Regions from separate parts of the Brevundimonas subvibrioides ATCC 15264 genome, predicted to be linked through region 2. Evidence: predicted binding sites of a transcription regulator. Region 2 holds the regulator's gene; the other holds the start of a gene.
The links. The regulator LexA, encoded in region 2, represses DNA repair genes until DNA is damaged. The targets are predictions, from matches to a motif close to ATGTTCNCNANNTGTTCT.
Positions count from the first base shown of each region.

Region 1: the regulator LexA is predicted to act here: its motif matches at 1,903-1,920, upstream of dnaE (DNA polymerase III subunit alpha).

Region 1 is NC_014375.1:2,516,177-2,523,389, reverse strand. Features, by position in the region: gene BRESU_RS12480 (RelA/SpoT family protein) at 1-1,694, shown strand, start outside; gene BRESU_RS17700 (hypothetical protein) at 1,698-1,811, opposite strand; gene dnaE (DNA polymerase III subunit alpha) at 2,080-5,532, shown strand; gene dacB (D-alanyl-D-alanine carboxypeptidase/D-alanyl-D-alanine endopeptidase) at 5,532-7,052, shown strand; gene BRESU_RS12465 (DUF4142 domain-containing protein) at 7,169-7,213, shown strand, end outside.
Region 2 is NC_014375.1:2,143,897-2,151,109, forward strand. Features, by position in the region: gene trpE (anthranilate synthase component I) at 1-580, shown strand, start outside; gene BRESU_RS17695 (hypothetical protein) at 835-1,026, opposite strand; gene BRESU_RS10625 (anthranilate synthase component II) at 1,133-1,723, shown strand; gene trpD (anthranilate phosphoribosyltransferase) at 1,728-2,762, shown strand; gene trpC (indole-3-glycerol phosphate synthase TrpC) at 2,759-3,559, shown strand; gene lexA (transcriptional repressor LexA) at 3,632-4,324, shown strand; gene BRESU_RS10645 (ComEC/Rec2 family competence protein) at 4,305-6,494, opposite strand; gene gltX (glutamate--tRNA ligase) at 6,493-7,213, shown strand, end outside.

The DNA.
Region 1 (7,213 bases), 370 kb from region 2:
GCGAGCGGATCTCCAGAGAGACGCTGGAGGTCTATGCGCCGCTGGGCCGGTCGATCGGCATCCATTCGATCGCCTCCGAGCTCGAGGAACTGGCGTTCGAACACCTGAACCCCACGGCCCGGACCGCCATCGAGCGGCGGCTGGAGGCGCTGAAGCTGGAGCACGGCGGGGCCACCGAGACGGTCGCCGCCGAATTCCAGCGGGTCCTCAGCGAGGCGGGCATCAAGGCGCGGGTCTATGGCCGCCAGAAGACGCCCTATTCGATCTGGCGCAAGCTGCAGCGGAAGTCCGTCGGCTTCTCGTCGCTGTCCGACATCTACGGCTTCCGCGTCCTGGTCGAGGCCGAGGACGAATGCTACCGCGCCCTGGGCGTCATCCACCGCGCCTGGCCGATGGTGCCCGAGCGGTTCAAGGACTTCATCTCGACGCCCAAGTCGAACAATTACCGCTCGCTGCACACCACGGTGGTCGGCCCGGCCGGTCTGCGCATCGAGATGCAGATCCGCACCGAGGCCATGGATCGGGTGGCCGAGGACGGCGTGGCCGCGCACTGGGCCTACAAGAACAAGTCCTACGGCTTCGACCAGGCGGCCATGGAGGCCGAGGGCGGCCGCGACCCGCTGCAGAACCTGCGTCACCTGGTCCAGGTGATCGAGCACGGGGAGGGGGGCGAGGACTGGGTCGAGCACGCCAAGCTGGAGATGTACCTGGATCAGGTGTTCGTCTTCACGCCCAAGGGCACGCTGATCACCCTGCCGCGCGGCGGCATGGCCCTGGACTTCGCCTATTCGGTCCACACCGAGGTCGGCGACACGGCTGTGGGCGTCAAGATCAACGGCGAGCTGAAGCCGATGCGCACCGCGCTGCAGAACGGCGACGTGGTCGAGATCATCCGCGGCAAGAAGCGCGAGGCCCCGGCCGACTGGCGCAGCCTGACCGTCACCGGCCGGGCCCGGTCCGCCATCCGTCGCCACATCCGCTCATCGGAACGCGACGAGTTCTACAAGCTGGGCAAGACGACGCTGGAGCAGGCCCTGATCCGGGTCGGCAAGTCGCTGGCCGACGTGTCGCTGAAATCGGTGGTCGAGACCCTGGCCACCGGCACGCAGGAAGACCTGTTCGACGCCATCGGCCGTGGCCGCCTGCCGGCCAACAAGGTGGTCGAGATGCTGTTCCCGGCGCTGAAGGGCACGCTGAACACCGGCCAGGAACGCCGCAAGATCGCCGACGACAAGGCGCGCATGTTCGTGCGCGGCGGCGGCCTGACACCGGGCGTCAGCATTCACTTCGGCCCCTGCTGCACCCCGGTGCCCGGCGACCGCATCGTCGGCATCCTGGAGCCGGAAAAGGGCCTGACCGTCCACGTCATCGATTGCCAGAAACTGGCGGATTATGCCGACGACGACAGCGTCTGGCAGGACCTGCAGTGGACGCCCCAGGCCGAACAGGGCGCGGTCGGCACCGCCCGCCTGCGGGCCACGATCAAGAATGCGCCCGGCGTCCTGGGCCAGGTCGCCACCGTCATCGGCGAGGCCGGCGGCAACATCCTGAACCTGAAGATGGCCCACCGGCAGTCCGACTTCTTCGACGTCGACCTCGACGTCGAGGTCGCCGACGCCAAACACGCCACCAGCATCATGGCCGCGCTGCGGGCGAACCCCAGCGTGGATACGGTCGAGCGGTCGCGGGGGTAGGGCCTACTTCTTGCCCGGCTGGGTGAAGGGCGAGGTCCCCACCGACACGGCGGGCTTGGGCTTCTCGGCCTTGGGCTTGCGGGCTTCCTTGTTCGACTTCACTTGACCCTTGGCCATCGCCGGTACTCCACACAGGCACCGCCGGAGCGGCGATGCGATGGCTCCACCCTAGACCTTTCCACAGCGCGCGTCCCACAGGCTGTTGACGAGAACAAAAAGCCAACATAGAACAATACCGGAACACGCAATCTGGGGATAAGCCGATGACACGGGTGGTTCGGGAAACTCTGTCGCTTGCATCGTGCGGCGGCTTTGTCTGGATGGTCTGGCAGGTCGCCCTGTTGGCGAGATGAGTCGCCTCCGGCCTGACATCGAGGTTCAGGCCATCTCCGATACGCCCGCACAGACCGGTTTCGTCCACCTGAGGGTCCGCTCGGCCTATTCGCTGCTGGAAGGCGCGATCAAGGCGGGCAAGGTCGGGAAGCTGGCTGCGGACGCGGGGATGCCGGCGGTCGGGGTCGCGGACCGGGTCAATCTGTTCGGGGCGCTGGAGTTCTCTGAGGCCGCCAAGTCGGTGGGGGTCCAGCCCCTGATCGCCTGCGCCCTGCCGGTGACGGGCATCGGCGGCAAGCGCACCGAGCGCTGGGCCAAGGTGCCGACCGTGGTCCTGATCTGCCAGGACGAGCCGGGCTGGCGGAACCTGTGCGCCCTGTCGTCCTCGGCCTACCTCGACGCCGGCGACGAGGAGCCGAACGTGACCTGGGATCAGGTCGTGGCCCATTCGGCCGGTCTGATTCTGCTGTCGGGCGGTCCGGACGGACCGGTCGATCCCCTGTTCGTCCAGAACAAGCCGGCCGAGGGCGCCAGGGCCCTGGCGGCGATGGCCGGGGCGTTCGGCGATCGTTTCTATGTCGAGCTGCAGCGGCATGGCCGGCCGGACGAGGCGGCGGCGGAGCGCGGTCTGGTCGAATGGGCCTATGGCCACGACGTGCCCTTGGTGGCGACCAACGACGTCCACTACGCCCGTCAGAACCAGGCGCGGTCGCACGACGCCCTGCTGTGCATCGCCGACGGGGCCTTCACCGGTCAGGAGGACCGCCGTCGGATCACCGACCAGCATTTCTTCCGGACGGCGGCGGAGATGCGGACCCTGTTCGCCGACCTGCCCGAGGCCTGCGACAGCACCATCGAGATCGCGCGGCGCTGCGCCTTCCTGGTCAAGACCCACCCGCCCATCCTGCCCCGCTTCGACACGGGCGACGGCCGGACCGAGCCCGACGAGCTGATGCACCAGGCCCGCGAGGGGCTGAAGGCGCGGCTGAAGCTGGTCACCCCGTCGGCGCCCGAGGCCGACTACTGGACCCGGCTGGAGTGGGAGGTCGGGATCATCACCCAGATGGGCTTCCCCGGCTATTTCCTGATCGTGTCGGACTTCATCAAATGGGCCAAGTCGCACGGGATCCCCGTGGGGCCGGGCCGGGGGTCCGGGGCCGGGTCGCTGGTGGCCTGGGCCCTGACCATCACCGATCTGGACCCGCTGCGGTTCGGCCTGCTGTTCGAGCGGTTCCTGAACCCCGAGCGGGTCTCCATGCCCGACTTCGACATCGACTTCTGCCAGGAGCGGCGGGAAGAGGTGATCACCTACGTCCAGGAGCGCTACGGCAAGGACCGGGTCGCCCAGATCATCACCTTCGGCACGCTGCAGGCGCGGGCCGTGCTGCGCGACGTCGGCCGGGTGCTGCAGATGCCGCTGGGCCAGGTGGATCGCCTGGCCAAGATGATCCCGAACAACCCGGCCAACCCTACGACCCTGGCCCAGGCGATCGAGATCGAGCCGCGTCTGCGCGAGGCGCGCGACGCGGACCGGGCGGTGGCCACCCTGCTGGAAACGGCGCTGGAGCTGGAGGGGCTGTACCGCAACGCCTCGACCCACGCCGCCGGCATCGTCATCGGCGACCGGCCGCTGGTCGAGCTGACGCCCCTGTATCAGGACCCGCGCTCGGACATCCCGGCCACCCAGTTCAACATGAAATGGGTCGAGCCCGCCGGTCTGGTGAAGTTCGACTTCCTGGGTCTGAAGACCCTGACGGTGCTGGACCGCGCGCACGGATACCTGTCGCGGCGGGGCGCGGCGCAGGACTTCAACCTGCTGCCGCTGGACGACGGCAAGACCTATGAGCTGATGGCCTCGGGCCAGACGGTCGGTGTGTTCCAGCTGGAATCCCAGGGCATGCGCGACACCCTGAGGAAGATGCGCTGCGGCTCCATCGAGGAGATCACCGCCCTCATCTCGCTGTACCGGCCCGGGCCGATGGAGATGATCGACACCTATATCGACCGCAAATTCGGGCGGGCCGAGGTCGACTATCTGCATCCGTCCCTGACCGAGGTCCTGACCGAGACGTACGGCGTCATCATCTACCAGGAACAGGTGATGAAGATCGCCCAGATCCTGGCGGGGTACAGCCTCGGGGAGGCCGATCTTCTTCGCCGCGCGATGGGCAAGAAGAAGAAGGAGGAGATGGATTTCCAGAAGGCGCGCTTCATCAAGGGCGCCTCCGAGAAGTCCGTGCCGGAACAGCAGTCGGACTCCATCTTCGAACTGGTGGCCAAGTTCGCCGGCTACGGCTTCAACAAGTCGCACGCCGCCGCCTATGCGCTGATTTCGTACCAGACCGGCTGGCTGAAGGCGAACCATCCGGTCGAGTTCTTCGCCGCGTCGATGAGCCTGGACCTGTCCAACACCGACAAGCTGGCGGTCTTCTATCAGGACGCGCGCAAGTTCGGCGTGCCGGTGCGCGCGCCCGACGTGAACACCTCGTCCGCCGACTTCGACGTGACCTGGGAGGAGGGGACTGGCGCGGTGCTCTATGCTCTGGGCGCGATCCGCAACGTGGGCCTCGAGGCCATGAAGCACGTCGTCGAGGTGCGCGAGACCGGCGGCCGGTTCGCCGACATCTTCGACTTCCTGGAACGGGTCGATCCGCGGGCCGTCAACAAGCGGGCGCTGGAGGGGCTGGCCAAGGCCGGGGCGTTCGACTCGATCCATCCCAACCGGCGTCAGCTATTCGAACAGGCCGACACCCTGATGGCCTATTGCCAGAGCGTGGCGGCGGACCGGACCTCGTCGCAGGTGTCGCTGTTCGGGGCCGACCAGGCGGGGGCGTCGCGGCCGCGGCTGAAGAGCGTCGAGCCCTGGGTGGGGCCGGAACGGCTGGACCAGGAGCTGTCGGCCGTCGGCTTCTACCTGTCCGGCCACCCGCTGGAGGACATGGAAGGGGCGCTGCGCCGGAAGCGCGTGACCTTCGTCGCCGAGGCCGTGCAGCGCGCGGAACAGGGCCACGACGCCTTCATGATGGCCGGCGTGGTGCGCCGGCGTCAGGAACGGGCCAGCGCCAAGAACGGCGAGAAGTTCGCCTTCGTCACCTTTTCCGATCCGACGGGTGAGTTCGAATGCCTGTTTCCGCCCGAACAGCTGAGGAAATGCCGCGACCTGCTCGAGGTCGGCTCGGCCCTGATGGTCCGGGTCCGCGCCAAGTCGTCGGACGGAGAGGTCCGGTTCTTCGGTGACGACTGCTCGCGGCTGGATGCGCTGGTCGACGACTCGACCGTGGGGCTGCGGGTCCACGTCTCGGCGCGGACGACCGATCCCGCCGCCATCCAGGCCCGGCTGGCGCGCGCCCTGGCGCAGGGCAAGGGCGGGGAGATCACCCTGATCGCCTCGCTGGACGGGCGGCGCGAGGTCGAGATGCGGCTCCCGGGCCGGTACCGGCTGGACGGGGCGCTGCGGGGGGCGCTGAAATCGGCCCCCGGCGTGCTGATGCTGGAAGAAGCCTGATGCGCCCCGGGGCCGCTGTCCGGGCAGCCCTGTCGTCCCTGATCCTGATCTGCGCCCTGTCGGCCGGCGGATGCGCGTCGCTGGGGGCGACCTCTGCCTCGTCTGCTGCAGGCGACAGCCACCGGACCCTCGCCGCCATCCTCGACGAGCCCGGACTGGCCGGCACCCGGTGGGGAATGATGGCGATGACCCTCGACGGTCAGGTGCTGGTCGACATCCGCGCCGACGACCGCTTCAGCCCCGCGTCCAACACCAAGATCTTCACCACGGCGGCCGCCTTCGCCCTGTTGCAGGATCCGGGCGACCCCGATCCGATGGACGGCACCTCGGTCCGGCTCGAGGCCAGAGGGGAGGGCCGGGCCCCCGATGCGGTCCTGATGGGGGCGGGCGACCCGGCGCTGGGTGACGGTCCGGATTGCGTGGCCGACTGTCTTGCGGCGCTGGCCGATGCGACGGCGGCGCGCACGACGCGGGTCGGGGACGTCGTCGGCGACGACCGCCTGTACCCCGACGAGCGACGCGGCCCCGGCTGGGCCTGGGAGGACATGCAGGAGGGGTTCGGCACCGCCGTCTCGGCCCTGACGGTCAACGACAACATCGTGGTCCTGCAGGTGTCCCCGGTCCAGACCGCGGGCGCGCCGGTCCAGGCCGCCTGGCGGGCGGGCGACGATCTTCTGCCTCTGGTGAACACCGCCGTGACGGTCGCGGTGGGAGAGACGGACCTGAGGGTGGAGCGGCGGCCGGGCGAGGATGTCGTGCGTCTGTATGGCCAGATGCCGACGGGGAGCGACGCGGTCGCCCTGCGGGTCGGGCTGGACGATCCGGCGCTGACGGCGGCCCTGCGGTTCAGACGGCTGCTGGAGGCGCGCGGCGTGACGGTCGAAGGCACAGTCCGCGCCCGCCACCGCCCGCTGGAGCTGTCCGATGACCCGACCAGGGGTGACTCCTTGCCGCCCGTGGATCAGCCCGACGGGGTCGAGGTCGCGCGCCTCGCCCGACCGCCGCTGCTGGCCAGCCTGAACCGCACCGCCCGGTTCAGCCAGAACCTGCACGCCGAACTGCTGCTGCGCCGCCTTGGACGTCTGGACGGCACCGGAGCGAGGGCCGAGGGTCTGGCGCAGGTCGAGGCGGTCATGGCGACCGCCGGCCTCGAGCGCGCCGCCTTCGATCTGTACGACGGATCCGGCCTGTCGGCCTACAACCGCATCAGCCCCCGGGCGACGACGACCTTCCTGGTCTGGACCAGCCGACAGCCGTGGGGCGAGGCCTGGCGGGCGACCCTGCCGGTCGCCGGTCAGGCGGGGACGCTGCTCCGGCGCTTCGCCGGGACGCCTCTGGAAGGCCGGGTCTTCGCCAAGACCGGCAGTCTGAACGGGGTCAATGCCCTGGCCGGCTTCCTGACGGCGGCCAGCGGCCGGACGGTGGCCTTCTCGATCTACGCCAACGACCGACCCTCGACGGCCGACCCGGCGCTGGAGGCCATGGATCTGGCGCTCCTGACGCTGGCGGCGGCGCACTGAGGCGGCGCCACAGGGCCGGGACGGTCGGGCAGCGGGGGACCGGAGTCGCCTGACGGACACAGGAACAGGGGAGGCTGGTGGGGGTTAGGCATCCAACCTCTGAAGGAGACCACCCCATGATCCGCACGCTTCTCGTCGGTACCGCCGCCCTCGCCCTGCTG
Region 2 (7,213 bases):
GCGCGGCGCGACGCCGGAGGCCGACAGGGCGCTGGAGGCCGAACTTCTGGCCGATCCGAAGGAACTGGCCGAGCATCTGATGCTGCTGGACCTGGGCCGCAACGACGTGGGCCGCGTCGCCGCGCCCGGAAGCGTCAAGGTGACCGAGAGCTTCGTCGTCGAACGGTACAGCCAGGTGATGCACATCGTCTCGAATGTCGAGGGTCGGGCCCACCCCGACCTCGACGCGGTGGATACGCTCCTGGCGGCCCTGCCCGCCGGCACGCTTTCGGGCGCGCCCAAGGTGCGGGCCATGGAAATCATCGACGAGCTGGAGACCGAAAAGCGCGGCGTCGGCTATGGCGGCGGCGTCGGCTACATCTCGGCAGGGGGCGAGGCCGACATCTGCATCGTGCTGCGCACGGCCCTGTTCGCCGACGGCCAGGTCTTCGTCCAGGCCGGGGCGGGTGTGGTCGCGGACAGCGATCCGGCGGCCGAATATGCCGAGACCGAGGCCAAGGCTCGTGCGCCGATGCGGGCGGCCGAGGACGCCTGGCGGTTCGAACTGGGCGCGCCGCTCAATACAGCCGGCGAGATATGACGCGCGGCGCACGCCTCGTGTAGGAACTTATTCCGTCAAAAGTCTTGCGGTCCGATGCGTCCTTCCCCACGTCGTCGCCCGGGTCTTTGACACGTCGCACATCAGGTACACAGGGGCGAGACGCCGGTGGATTTCTCATAATCTGGCACCCTGCCGACCCACCGGGATCGTTAGTGTCTGATTCCGCTGAACTATCGCACTGGCAGGCTGGCACGCGTTTTTTCGGATGGCACTGCCACCCCAGCGTTGTCCGGTCAGGCCGACGCGCTGACCGGCACCGGCTGATCCTCGATCGCCACGCCCGGCCCCAGGATCATCACCCCGGCCAGCAGCACGGCCGCCGTCGCCGCGAGCGCAGCGGCCCCCAGCGTCGCCATCACGTTGGGTCGGGGCTCGACCTCGACGAGGGCCTGCCGCGCCTGTTCGATCTGGGCCTGCATGGTCATGGAATCGCCCTCCGTCGCGAGCCCTGATCTCGAACGGCAACGGTTAACGATCCGTGTGCGCACGCGTCCGCTTGGCGGCGGGGATATCCCCCTCTAGAAGCGCCGGATGATCCTCGTCGTCGATAACTACGACAGCTTTACCTACAACCTCGTCCACTACCTGGCGGAGTTGGGCGCGCAGACGCACGTCATCCGCAATGACGACCTGACGGTCGAGGAGGCCTGGGCGCTGAAGCCCGAGGCGGTGCTGCTGTCGCCCGGACCCTGCGCGCCGGATCAGGCGGGCATCTGCCTGCCCCTGATCACCACGGCCCCAGACGACATGCCGATCCTGGGCGTGTGCCTGGGGCATCAGGCGATCGGTCAGGCCTTCGGCGGCGACGTCGTGCGGGCCAAGGCCCTGATGCACGGCAAGACCTCGCCGATCACCCACGACAATCGCGGCCTGTTCGCCGGCCTGCCGTCGCCCTTCACCGCCACCCGCTATCACAGCCTGGCCGTCGCGCGGGCCACCCTGCCCAACAGCCTGGACGTGACCGCCTGGACCGAGGACGGCGAGATCATGGGCGTGCAGCACCACGCCCTCCCGATCCACGGGGTCCAGTTCCACCCCGAATCCATCGCCACCGAACACGGCCACGCCCTGCTGGCCAACTTCCTCGATCTGGCGGGCGTCAAACGCCTGGCCATGGTCTGAGGCCGTGTCCGAGGGTTTCAAGCCGCTGCTGGCCCGGCTGGTCGACGGCCAGACGCTGAGCGAGGCCGAGGCCGGCGATTTCTTCGCCGCCTGCCTGCGCGGCGAGCCGACCCCGGCCCAGGTCGCCGCCGCCGTCACCGCCCTGCGTATCCGGGGCGAGACGGTGGACGAAATCACCGCCTTCGCCCGCGCCATGCGGGCCGCCGCCAGCCCCTTCGACCAGCCGTACGAGGTCATCGACACCTGCGGCACCGGGGGCGACGGCCAGCATACCTGGAACATCTCGACCGCCGCCGCCCTGGTCCTCGCGGGTGCCGGCCTGAAGGTCGCCAAGCACGGCAATCGCGCGCTCAGCTCGCGGTCCGGCTCGTCCGACGTGCTGTCGGCCCTGGGCGTCAACCTGACCGCCGGGCCGGAGCGCCAGAAGCGGGCGCTGGACGAGGCCGGCATCTGCTTCCTGTTCGCGCCCCACTATCACGGGGCCATGCGCCACGTCGGGCCGATCCGCGCCGAGATCGGCTTCCGCACCGTGTTCAACCTGCTGGGCCCCCTGTCCAACCCGGCGCTCGCCCGCCGTCAGGTCATGGGCGTCTACGACCCGCGCCTTCTGGAGCCTCTGGCCCAGGTGCTCGGCAACCTCGGGGCCACCCGCGCCTGGACCGTCCACGGCCAGGGTCTGGACGAACTGACCACGACCGGCCCGACCGAGGTCGCCGAATGGAAGGACGGTGCCGTCCGCCGTTTCACCGTCACCCCCGAAGACGCAGGCCTGCCCCGCGCCGACATCGCGGCCCTGCGCGGCGGCGATGCCGACGCCAATGCCGCGGCCCTGACCGCCCTGCTGGACGGGGCGACCGGGCCCTATCGCGACGTCGTCCTGCTGAACGCGGCCGCGGCCCTGGTCGTGGCGGACAAGGCCGGGGACCTGAAGGACGGCGTCGTCCTCGCCGCCCGCGCCATCGACGACGGAGCCGCCCGCACCGCGCTGTCCAGACTGGCCGCCATCACCTCCGCGCCCGAGCCCGTCGAGGCCCCATGACCGACATCCTGGAACAGATCGCCGCCTACAAGCGGGTCGAGGTCGCCGAGCGCAAGGCCGCCCGCCCGCTGGCCGAGATCGAATCGCTGGCCATGGTCGCGGGCATGCCCCGCGGCTTTCTGGCCGCGCTGCGCAAACGCTCGCACGACGGCCGCCCCGCCCTGATCGCCGAGATCAAGAAGGCCAGCCCGTCCAAGGGCCTGATCCGCGCCGACTTCGATCCGCCCGTCCTGGCCCGGGCCTATGAGGCGGGCGGCGCGACCTGCCTGTCCGTCCTGACCGACGAACCCAGCTTCCAGGGTCATGACGCCTATCTGGGCGCCGCCCGCGCGGCGACCGCCCTGCCCTGCCTGCGCAAGGACTTCCTCGTCGATCCCTGGCAGGTCGCCGAGAGCCGCGCCCTTTGCGCCGACGCCATCCTGATCATCCTGTCGATGGTCGATGACGTCCTGGCCGCAGAGCTCCTCGCCGAGGCCCGCCGCTTCGGCATGGACGCCCTGATCGAGACCCATGACGAGGCCGAGATGGCCCGCGCCGTGGATCTGGGCGGCGACCTGATCGGCATCAACAACCGGTCCCTGCGCACCTTCGAGGTCGATCTGGGGGCTACGGCCCGCTACGCCGCCATGGCCCCCGCCGGTGCCCTGCTGGTGGCCGAAAGCGGCATCTTCACGGCTGGACACGTGGCGGAGGTCGCGGCGGCCGGTGCCCGCGCCATTCTGGTCGGGGAAAGCCTGATGCGGCAGTCGGACGTCGAGGCGGCGACGATCGCGCTGCTGGAGCCCGTTTCCCGTTAAGTTGACATTAGGCAAGAACACTTACAGAACATCGACAACGGTTCACGACTTGTTCTGAAGGCGATTCCCACCATGCTGACGAAAAAGCAGCACGAACTCCTGATGTTCATCCATGAGCGGATCAAGGAGACCGGCGTCTCCCCCTCGTTCGACGAGATGAAGGAGGCTCTGGATCTGGCGTCCAAGTCGGGCATCCACCGGTTGATCACGGCGCTGGAGGAACGCGGCTTCATCCGCCGCCTCGCCCATCGTGCCCGGGCCCTCGAAGTCGTGAAGCTGCCGGAACAGGCGACGACCGGCCCGGTCCGGGGCCGACAGCCCTTCCGCCCAGACGTGATCGAGGGCGGCGGTCGTCCCCGCGCGGCCGAGCCCGCCAACGACACACGCGAACTGGTCCTGGTCGGCAAGATCGCCGCGGGCGTGCCCATCGCGGCGATCCAGCAGGACCACGGTCGCTATTCGGTGCCCGAGGCGATGCTGGGGGCCGGCGAGCACTACATGCTCGAGATCGAAGGCGATTCGATGATCGAGGCTGGCATCCTCAATGGCGATCTGGTGGTCATCAAACGCGTCGACACCGCCTCGTCGGGCGAGATCGTGGTCGCCCTGGTGGAGGGCGAGGAGGCGACGCTCAAGCGTCTGCGCAAGAAGGGCAACTCCATCGCCCTCGAGCCCGCCAACCGCGCCTACGAGACCCGCATCTTCGGTCCGGATCAGGTCGAGGTCCAGGGCAAGCTGGTCGGACTCATCCGCCAGTATCACTGACGGACCGAGTCGACGCCGGCGTCGGTGGCATCCGGCTCCACGGCCGGTCGCCCCGGACGTCCGCTGACCAGACCGCGCGCCACCCCTGCGGCGTCCGCCACAGCTCGACGGCACCGCCACGCGCATGGTCGACCCCATCCAGCACCAGCCGGCCGTCGCAGGCCTCGGGCAAGGCCGACACCGTCGCCCGCACGCTGACCAGAGGTGCCGATTCGCAAAGGACCGTCAGAGCTTCGGGGTCCGGTGCGGTCGTGCCCCACCAGACGGCGACGGGTGCCGTGCCGCTGACGGGCGCGCACGAATACCGCTCGCAGAGCCAGCCCTCCTCAGCCCGTTCCGAAAGCGTCAGTCCCCGCCGCCGCGACCACAGGTCGGTGGCGAACTCGCGCACGCCCGGCCGTATCACGACCGCCTGACCGCTCCGGCTGAAGGCCGCATTGGTCCCTCCGTCCCCGATCCAGACCGTCGGCGTCGGGGCTCGCGGCCAGATCAGCACGGCGCAGACGAACGGCAGTCCGGCCCACCGCAACCGCCCCTGCCACAGGCAGACGAACAGCACCCCCAGGAACGAGATCGGCAGCACATAGTCCGGCGCGCTGGCGATGGTCTGGACCGCACCGGGCAGTCCTGAAACCCAGTGCCCGACCGCCAGCATCGCATCGACCCCCCGGCCCGCCACCCACAGGAACGGTCCGCCCAGCCCGATCGGCTCCAGCAGCGCGCCCAACGCCAGCGCCGGCATCATGATGAAGTCCGCGATGGGAGAGGTCGCCAGATTGGCGATCAGACCGAATACGGCCGTCCGGTTGAAGTGCTGGATGGCGAACGGTCCGGTCGCCACGCCCGCGACCAGACTGGCGGTCACCGCGACCACCAGCCAGTGTCGCGCCGACTGGAACAGCGCGATCGGCCAGGGCACCGACAGTTCCCGCGTCCGCGGCGGCCAGGCCTCGGTCAGGGCCACCAGCGCCGCCGTCGCCGCGAACGACATCTGGAAGCCGGGCGTCACGATGGCCTCGGGCTGAAGGATCAGCACCACCATGGCCGCGACCGCCAGCCCGTGCATGCTGATCGCCTGCCGATCGAGCAGGATGGCCGCGAACGCGATGGACGCCGTGATCGCCGCCCGCTCGGCCGGGGCGGGCGCACCGGACAGGATTAGATAGCTCCACACCGCGACCACGCCCGCGACCGCCGCCACCTTCTTTCCCGAGACCCTCAGCGCCAGCCAAGGCCAGGCCGCCACGCCGAACCGCACCAGGAAGAAGGCGAACCCGCCCACGATGGCCATGTGCAGGCCCGAGATCGACAGGATGTGCGCCAGTCCGGAATCGCGCATAGCGTCCAGATCGTCGCGCTGGATCCAGGTCTCGTGGCCGGTCGTCATCGCCGCCGCGATGCCGCCCGTCCGCTCGCCCAGCCGGTGGACGATTCGCTGGGCCAGCCCGAACCGGATCGCATTGACCCGCATTGCCATCCGCAGGCTCCAGGGCGCTGTCGGCAGGATGGTCGACCGCGTCTCCGCCAGCGCGAAGGCCGTCCCGCCCAGCCGCTCGAACCACGCCCCGCGTCCGAAGTCATAGGCACCCGGGCTGGCCGGTGGCGGGGGCGGGTTCACGATGGCGAACAGCCGGATGGCCGAGCCCGGCACCGGCGGATCGCCCCTGACCGTCGCCCGCAGCCGGATCGGCGTGGCCTCGGGAGCCAGACCCCGGATGCGCACGGGCGCGACGACCACCCGATGTCCCCGGTCACCCGGACTGTCGACGTCGACGACCCAGCCCTCGATCACCGTCGGTTCGGCCATCGCCGGCGCGATCGGTGCGGCCACCCGGTCGCTTCGGACCTTTGCGCCCGCCAGTCCGCAGGCAAGACAGGCGAGCAGCATCAGGGGCAGGGTCACGCGCCGTCCCGTCCCGCGCCTCCGCGCCGCCAGCCAGGTCGCGCCGGTCACCGCCGCAGCGACCGCCAGCGGCCACAGTGGCGGCTCGCTCCTGAGCGCGAAATAGATCGCGGCCCCGCCGCCGAAGGCCACCGGCGCCAGCAGCCGCCAGCGCAGGGACTGCGCGCGCGCTTCGTCCGCGATCCAGGCGAAGAACCGATCGCGCAGTGGGCTGGGCTTTGCGGCGTCGGGCGGTATAAGGGCGGCCCGTCCGGACACGCCCCCCATGACCTCCTCTTCCGACCCCCAAGTCGTCACCCGCTTCGCCCCGTCGCCGACCGGCTATCTGCACATAGGCGGCGCAAGAACGGCACTTTTCAACTACCTTTACGCGAAAGGTCGCGGCGGGAAGTTCCTCGTCCGCATCGAGGACACGGACCGCGAGCGTTCGACCGACGACGCGGTCAAGGCGATCTTCGATGGCCTCAGCTGGCTGGAGCTGTTCGCCGACGAGGAGCCGGTCTTCCAGCACGCCCGCGCCGATCGCCATCGCGAGGTGGTGGATCAGCTTCTCGAGCTCGGGGCCGCCTACCGCGATTTCACCTCGGCCGAGGAAACCGGCCGGCTGCGTGACGAGGCCAAGGCCGCCCGCACGACCTTCGAATCGCCCTGGCGCGACCGCGAGCCCACGGTCGACGACCTGTCCCGGCCGCACGTCGTCCGCTTCCGCCGTCCCCTGCCCGGCCGCGTGGTCGTCTCCGATGCCGTTCAGGGCGAGGTGAGCTGGGGCAACGAGGATCTGGACGACCTCGTTCTGCTACGGTCCGACGGAGCCCCCACCTACAATCTCGCCGTCGTCGTAGATGACCACGACATGGGCGTCACCCATGTCATCCGCGGCGACGACCATCTGAACAACGCCGCTCGTCAATCATTGATCTATGACGCCCTGGGCTGGCCCCGTCCGACCTTTGCCCACATCCCGCTGATCCACGGCCCCGACGGTG